Regions from separate parts of the Paenarthrobacter sp. MSM-2-10-13 genome, predicted to be linked through region 1. Evidence: predicted binding sites of a transcription regulator. Region 1 holds the regulator's gene; the other holds the start of a gene.
What was found. Region 1 encodes LexA, which represses DNA repair genes until DNA is damaged. Its sites were predicted from a motif close to TCGAACANNTGTTCGA; they were not measured.
Positions count from the first base shown of each region.

Region 2: a site for LexA is predicted at 2,146-2,161, ahead of HAV21_RS08535 (Y-family DNA polymerase). Genes of this name have one in related genera too.

Region 1 is NZ_JAAOXO010000013.1:45,830-49,887, reverse strand. It holds gene hflX (GTPase HflX) at 1-666, shown strand, start outside; gene HAV21_RS19420 (ATP-dependent DNA helicase) at 659-2,719, shown strand; gene lexA (transcriptional repressor LexA) at 2,784-3,527, opposite strand; gene HAV21_RS19410 (LysM peptidoglycan-binding domain-containing protein) at 3,876-4,058, shown strand, end outside.
Region 2 is NZ_JAAOXO010000003.1:36,154-40,211, reverse strand. It holds gene HAV21_RS08555 (dihydrofolate reductase family protein) at 1-197, shown strand, start outside; gene HAV21_RS08550 (hypothetical protein) at 194-790, shown strand; gene HAV21_RS08545 (hypothetical protein) at 893-1,324, opposite strand; gene umuD (translesion error-prone DNA polymerase V autoproteolytic subunit) at 1,502-1,933, shown strand; gene HAV21_RS08535 (Y-family DNA polymerase) at 2,224-3,522, shown strand; gene HAV21_RS08530 (uroporphyrinogen-III synthase) at 3,551-4,058, opposite strand, start outside.

The DNA.
Region 1 (4,058 bases):
TCCGTCGCCATCGCCGGGTACACGAACGCCGGCAAGTCGTCCCTCCTGAACCGCCTCACGGACGCCGGTGTCCTGGTGGAGAACGCCCTGTTCGCCACCTTGGATCCCACGGTCCGCAAGGCGCAAACTCCGGATGGCATCGGCTACACCCTGGCAGATACCGTTGGGTTCGTTCGTTCATTGCCCACCCAGCTGATTGAGGCTTTCCGGTCTACATTGGAGGAAGTGGCGGACGCAGACCTGATCCTCCATGTGGTGGATGCATCACACCCCGATCCTGAGGGCCAGATCGCTGCTGTAAGGACCGTTTTCACCGAAGTGGATGCCCGTAAGGTTCCTGAAATCATCGTCCTCAACAAGGTCGATGTCGCGGATCCTTTTGTGGTGGAGCGCCTCAAGCAGAAGGAACCCCGCCACGCAGTGGTGTCCACCCGTACGGGCCAGGGCATTGCCGAACTGTTGGAAGACATCAGCCGATCCATTCCCCGGCCGGGCGTGCGCCTTGAACTGCTCATTCCCTACGACCGCGGGGAAATGATCAACAAACTGCACAATTCCGACTCGGAAATCCTCAGCCTTGAGCACGAGGAGAACGGGACCCGCGTAGTGGTCATGGTGCGCGAAGGCCTGGCCGCCGAACTGGAGTCATTCGTCAGCAATGGTTGAGAAGGTGGCGGCGGACGCCGTCAAGTCGGTGGGGGAGAAAGCCACCCTCGAGTTGTTGGACCGGGCTGTTGCCGGCATGGGCGGACAAAGCCGTGCGGGTCAGCATGAAATGGCCAAGCATGTGACCCGGGCTATTGAAACCGGGGAGCATTTGCTGGTTCAAGCGGGAACGGGAACGGGCAAGTCTTTGGCTTACCTTATTCCGTTGATCGCTCACTCCATGGACAGCAACAAACCGACGCTGGTGTCCACCGCCACCCTGGCACTCCAGACCCAGATTGTCGGCCGTGATCTTCCCCGGCTGCTGGAGACCATCAACCCTGCCCTTGAGCGCCCCGTCAACGTGGCGTTGGTCAAGGGCAGAGCCAATTATGTGTGCCTGCAGAAGCTTGAAGGCGGGTTCCCCAGCGAGGAGCCCTCCGAAGGGCAGCTGTTCTCCCTGGGGGAGGACACCAGCGTCCCTCACTTTGCTGCCTCCATGGGTGGACCCCAATCGCAGCTGGGCAAGGAAGTGGTCCGCCTCAGGGAATGGGCGGAGAAGACCACTACCGGAGACCGCGACGAACTCATGCCCGGCGTCACCGACAGGGCTTGGCGGCAGGTTTCCGTCACGTCCATGGAGTGCCTGGGTGCCCAGAAGTGCCCCGTGGCAGAAGAGTGCTTCAGTGAGCTGGCCCGTTCAAGGGCTGGTGAGGCCGACGTCGTAGTCACCAACCATGCCATGTTGGCCGTCAGCGCCTTTGAAGGCCTGGCTGTCTTGCCCGAGTACGACGTCGTGGTGGTTGATGAGGCGCACGAGCTTCAGGACCGGGTAACCGGAGCCGTTTCAGGACAGTTGTCCGTGGCCATGGTCCACGCGGCGGCATCAAGTGCCCGCAAGCATACGGCCATCACCGTGGACGCCCTCAACGCAGCTGCGGACAGCTTGGATATGGCCATAGCTGGCGTGCCCAACGGTCTGTTGCCCAACGGCCTCAACGACGAACAGCTGGATTGCCTTGACCAATTGCGGGACGCCACGCGCGCCGCGCTCTCGGACTCGAAGACGGATTCTTCAAACGCGGTCGACGGCGGACGGCAGCTTGCGCGCTCACGGCTCATGCTCATCCTGGAACTGTGCGAGCGGATGCTCGCCGCGAAGGAGAACCGCGAAGTGGTCTGGTTCTCGCGGAACAGCACGTTCGACCCCCAGCAGGGATATTCTCCGCCGGACGAGACAGCTCCTGCATTGATTAATATTGCCCCGCTCAGTGTGGCAGGGCGGCTTCGAGAGGGGCTCTTTGCCGGCCATACTGTGGTGCTGACCTCTGCGACCCTGGCCATCGGCTCGGCCTTCGAGCCCGCCGCGGGTGGTCTTGGCCTGATTGGAGACGGCGCGCCGAGCTGGACGGGCATTGATGTGGGATCGCCCTTCGACTATCCCAAACAGGGTGTTCTATACGTGGCAAAGCACCTGCCCAAACCGGGCCGCGGTACTTCGCCGGAGGCGCTGGACGAATTGGAAGACCTCATCCGGGCGTCCGGGGGCGGAGCGCTTTGCCTGTTCTCCTCGCGGCGTGCTGCCGAAGAAGCCGCCGATGCCATGCGGCTCCGGCTGGATGTGGACATTCTCTGTCAGGGAGAATCCACCATGGCGGCCCTGGTGAAGCAATTCGCGGACGAGCCAGATACGTGCCTCTTCGGAACCATGTCCCTGTGGCAGGGGGTAGACGTTCCGGGTGGCTCATGCCGACTGGTGGTTATTGACCGCATTCCCTTCCCACGTCCTGACGATCCCCTGATGACTGCCCGTTCCCGGGCGGTTGCCCAATCGGGCGGGAACGGTTTCATGGCCGTGTCAGCCACGCACGCTGCCATTCGGCTGGCGCAGGGCGCTGGCCGACTGATCCGCTCGACGGGAGACAAAGGGGTGGTCGCGGTACTCGACTCCAGGCTTTCGACCGAGCGCTACGGGGGCTTTCTACGTGCCGCCCTGCCGCCGTTCTGGGCCACCACGGACCGGTCGGTGGTTCGAGGCGTTCTGGAACGTCTGGGCTCGGCTAAAGCCCCGTAATGCACAGCTTCCCGTGAACACCTGCTGGTGTCCACGGGAAGCTGCGTTTAAAGGGCGTGAGCGCTTAAAGAGAGCGCAGTACCGAGACGACCTTGCCCATGATGGTGGCCTGATCTCCGAGGATGGGCTCGTACTGGGTGTTTTGGGGGAGCAGCCACGTGTGACCGTCCCGCTGCCGGAAAGTCTTCACGGTTGCTTCATCATCCAGCAGGGCGGCAACGATGTCGCCGTTGATGGCATCATTCTGTCGCCGGACCACCACCCAGTCGCCGTCACAGATAGCAGCATCGATCATGGAATCGCCGGCCACCTTCAGCATGAACAGTTCGCCATGCCCCACGAGTTGCCGTGGGAGTGCAAGCACGTCTTCCACCGTCTGGTCAGCCAGGATCGGTCCACCTGCCGCGATGCGCCCCACCAAGGGGACCATGGCGGTATCACTGGCGCTGGCTAGCTCGGTGACGGCCAGGCCACCGGCGCTGCGAAGGGTGGTCGGAGCGTCCACACCGGGGATGGGCCCGCCATCAAGGGTTAGGGGCATCAGCACTTCCATGGCGCGGGGACGCTTGGGGTCCCGGCGGAGGTAGCCGAGCTTCTCCAATTGGGACAACTGGTGCGTGACGCTGGACAAACTGGCCAGACCCACGGTGTCGCCGATTTCGCGCATGCTGGGAGGGTAGCCGTTGTCATTGACTGACCTCTGGATGGTCTCCAGGATCTTTTTCTGCCGGACGGTCAGGCTTTTGGGACTCTTTTGAGGCTGTTGGCTCCGCAGGGGTGCCCCTCCGCCTGTGGCTTTCGCTGCCATGTTCGCCAATGCCTTTCCATTCCGCCCTGATGAGGGCCAGGGGTGTCAGGTCTGCAAAAAATGTCAGACCCTCCTGTTCCACTGAAACAGTGCTGCTTCTTCACTCAAACGTAGGGCAGGCACAGGCGTTTATCAAACATTTGTTCTAGCGAGTCTCGACACCGTTCGTTGATAAGTGCTAAAAATGTCATAGCAAGGTTCGAATATGTGTTCTATAAACCTGATGCTGAAGCTGGATGTTCGAACAAAGCGTTCGAACATCCGGGGCAGGCCCAGGGGAACACAAAGAATTGGCAGCCAGGCACCGGGCATCCCGGAGCGTGGCAATAGCTCAGAAGGGCTCAGCTCATGTCCGCAGTCACTACGTTCGCTGATTTCCGTACGACCCAGGCACCCGCTCGCCTGCGCCTGACCCGAAGGGGACGGATCGTCTTCTTCGGCATCCCGGCCATGCTGTTGGTTGCAGCGTTGCTGAGTCTTGCCGGATTTATCAACTCCCCGGCCAAGGCAGCCGACTCGCAGTCCCAACTG
Region 2 (4,058 bases), on a different contig from region 1:
GGGGAGCGCAGACAGCCCGCCAGTACCTTTCAGCCGGGCTCATGGACGAGTTGCGGCTGCACATTTCACCCATGATTCTTGGTGGCGGGGAGCGATTGCTCGACGACGTGGGGAACCTGACGCTTGAGCAGACCGGGGTGCGCGGGACCGGGTTGGTCACGCACGTACGGTATCGACCCAACATAATAGGGTCATGACCCGTTCCCTCCGAGCTGTGGCCAGGGCTGCCATGGTCGCCGTGATCGTTTCTTTCCTGACGGCATGCAACGCGCCGGCGCCACTGCCCGAACAGGACCCCCCATCCATTCCGCACGACGCGGACACCGGGCAGACCATTGCTGAAGCCCGCGAGGCCATCGACGCTATTCCCGGGATTTCCGTTACCGACTTTGCGGGCGGAGGCCCACCTAATGTGAAGGGCAACACCGGTTACGCGGTGGCGTTCGACATTGAGCCCGGGTACACCGTCACCTACGGCGACTTGCTCATCGACTACATCGTCCGCAACGTGTGGGCTGTGGGCGAGGGCTATATGCCCAACACGCAGATCCAGATCTCTGCGAGCACCGCCGACGGCGAGCCATTCTTCGACCTCACAGCCGCAGCCGTGGGCTCGGCCTGGCTCAGCCCGCAAACTTCCACGCCCTCGGAGCACAACACCGTGATTATCCCGCTCAGTGCTGAGGACCCGGAGGGGGCACGGAACCTCTCCCTGTTCAAGAAAGACGGTTCCTGGCCGGGCGTCATACCGAAGCCTTTCTCCTATGACGTCACCGTCAAGAGTGGCTGATCCCACGCGACAGCCGCTCCGCGCGTTAGCGGCCCCCACGGCCGTGGTTTGCCTGAGTACAGGGCGTCGAGGACGCTAAGGTCGGCGCCGCTGACACTTGCCTTACCGCTGGCGCGTGACCTTGCGTGTCTGGCGGAACTCCTCGGGCACGTTGACAACGCCCTTCGGAACAGCAACCGTTATTCCCTTTTTGGTGACACTGGTGACCTTATGACCCAGCTGCTTGGCGTACTCAACCACGGGTCGCGAGGCAGCCCTGTTCCGGGCGATGGCGATGAGCACGATCGTGAGGAACGCGAGGGTCAGCAGTCCGGGCACCACGATGGCGATCGCCGGGCTGATGAGACCGTTCAGAAGCAGGGCCGGACCGAGGAACCACAGCGCGACAGAGGACACCATAAACCCGAGAACCAACTTCTCGGAGTGTGCGTGTACGGCCTGGGCGTGGGCCAGCTCATCCGGGTAGCGTTCCTTGACCATGCGTGTGATGTCGGCGCTAAGCGCGCCACCGAGTTGCCTGGTCCGGTCGGTCATTGCTCTCCTATGTGTTCGTGCCAGAAGTTGTTCGCTTGATCTTCCCTCAAAATACTCGTCATTCGTCTCACCGCGAGAAACCATCGCCCTGAGGTGCCGAGCGAAGCGGAATGGACAGGATGTCTGGGGTCCGCTGTACACTGAATTATCGAACATATATTCGAATAAAGGTGTGTTGTGGGCGTGATAGTCGGCCCCCGCGTGATAGATGCGGGCTTATCCCTGATGTCAGTACTGTTGGCACCTATTCCTGTGGCGGCGGGATATCCCTCGCCTGCGCAGGACTATTTTGATGGTCGGATTGATCTCAATGAGCATCTGATCAAGGATGTCACCAGCACGTTCGTGGTGAGGGTGACGGGTCAGTCCATGGAGGGTGCCGGGATCAGTGACGGGGATGAGTTGATCGTTAACCGGGCACTGGAGCCCAAGGATGGGTCCGTCGTCGTTGCTGTCCTTGATGGTGAGTTGACCATCAAAAGGCTGCGCGTCACGCCGTCGGGAGTGGTGCTGGAGGCGGACAATCCCAAGTATCCGGACATTCGAGTGCCCGCGATGTCGGAGCTGACCATTTGGGGCGTAGCCACAACGTGCCTGCATCACATTTGATTGAATCCAGCCGGTAGGGCTTCGCACCCTCTGGGTCGCCGACGCCCTCCTGGGCATCCTCTTCCCCACGCTGGCGGCCCTCGGGGAAGGCTTGGCCACGGGGGCCATCTACCTGGATTTCCGTACCACCGGCATCCCGTCTGCCCGGACTTTTCCACAATCCGGTGGGCGGGATGTTTTCTTGTCGGGGCCCGAAGGTACAGTAGAAGTATTCGAATATATGTTCGAATGCGCGGCGTGTCGTGCACTGAAACGGCGGCTCGCGTGCTAATGCCGATTTAGGGATGGAAATGTCCAAGCCAGCGCTCATGCACCGCATGCAGGAGATTGCCCATGTGGATATCAACTGCTTCTACGCCTCGGCGGAGAGGGCCTTCAACCCTGCGCTGGAGGGCAAGCCTTTGATAGTGCTGTCCAACAACGACGGTTGCGCCGTGACCCGGTCGCCCGAGGCAAAAAAGCTGGGAATCGGCCTGGGGGAGCCATGGTTCAAGCTCGCGCCACGGGCCGAGGAATGGGGATTGATAGCCCTGTCGAGCAACTACGAACTGTATGGAGACATCAGCTCGCGCGTCATGGAGCTCCTGGCCCGGTACTCAGCATGGCAGGAGGTGTACTCCATTGATGAGGCGTTCCTGGGAGTGAAGGGGCAACCGGATGACCTGCTGGAATTGGGGCGAACCATCAAGGTTGCCTGCCAACGGCATGTGGGGGTTCCCGTTTGCGTAGGGATCGCGCGCACTAAGACTCTCGCCAAGCTCGCCAATAAGTGGGCCAAGCATAATCCGGCCTTCAACGGTGTGTGCCGTTGGGACTCCGTCCCGCAGGCCCAACGCGAGGCACTCATGGCGCGGCTCTCCGTGATCGAGATCTGGGGCGTCGCCACCCGGCTCACAAGACGCCTGAACGCGATGGGGATCTTCTCCATCCTGGACCTGGTCCGGGCCGACCCTGTGGCGTTGAGGGATAAATTCTCCATCGTCATGATGCGCACTGTCTTGGAACTGCAAGGCACGCCCTGCATCCCCATGGAGGAAGAACGAATCGGGCGGGACCAACTGATTTTCTCCCGGTCTTTCTCCACGCCGATCACCACGGCCGCGGAGTTACGTCAGGTGCTCAGCGTTTACGGTCAGATGGCCAGTGCCAGGCTGGCCAAGCACGATCTTCAGGCCAAGTTGCTGACTGCCTTTGCTGCAACATCGGTCTACAACCCCAACGACAAATCGTTCCCCACTGTCAACGTCAAACTACCTATGCCAACCTCGGACCCCGTTCTGCTGACCAAGGCCGCACACGCTCTGGTTCCCAGGATCCAGGAAGGCGTCAGGTACGCCAAAGCCGGGATCATGGTCACTGACCTTCGCCCCAGCGGCAATCAGAAACCATTGGAAATCTTCGAGAACCCGCATGAAGAGCGGGGCATAGGCCCCTTGCTGGAGCAAGTCAGCAAGCGGTATGGCCGGGGCTCCATCGGTTTGGGCCATGCGGGCATCAAGGGCGGCCCGGACTGGTCCATGAAACGGGACATGCTCAGCCCCCGCTACACCACCAACTGGGACGAACTTCCCCTGGTGAAGGCGGCCTAGCGTGGCAGGGGAAACCGTGGCAGGAGACCTAAGCCCGCAGCCGGTAACCCCGCTTCACCACGGTTTCCACCAGCTTGCCGTCCGGAAGGGAGGACCGCAGCCGGCTCACCGTCATGTCCAGGGCGTGCACAGAGCCGCGCAAGTCCAACAAGTCAGAGAGAGCCTCCCGGGACAGTACAGCTCCACCCGCACCCAGCAGCGCTCGCAACAGCAGCAGGGGTGCCGGTGCAAGGTCCACCACCTCGCCGTTAATCCGCAAGCAGCGTCCGCGCAATTCGATGGTGGCGCTCTTTGTTTCCAAACGCCGTACGTGGTTCAACGAGAGATGTTCGGTCACCAGCCTGATCAGCGCACCCATGCGGTACCGGTCGGGAATCAGTGGCGTCAACCCGGCGTCGACCAGCGGTTGTGCGGTGACCGGCCCAACGGCCGCAACAGTTACCGGACCCTTCAGGGCTTCGATGAGCTGGCGGTAGAGGCCCATTTCGTGGGCGGTGCTCCACATCGCATCCACGGCGGGGGCGCTGGTGAACGTC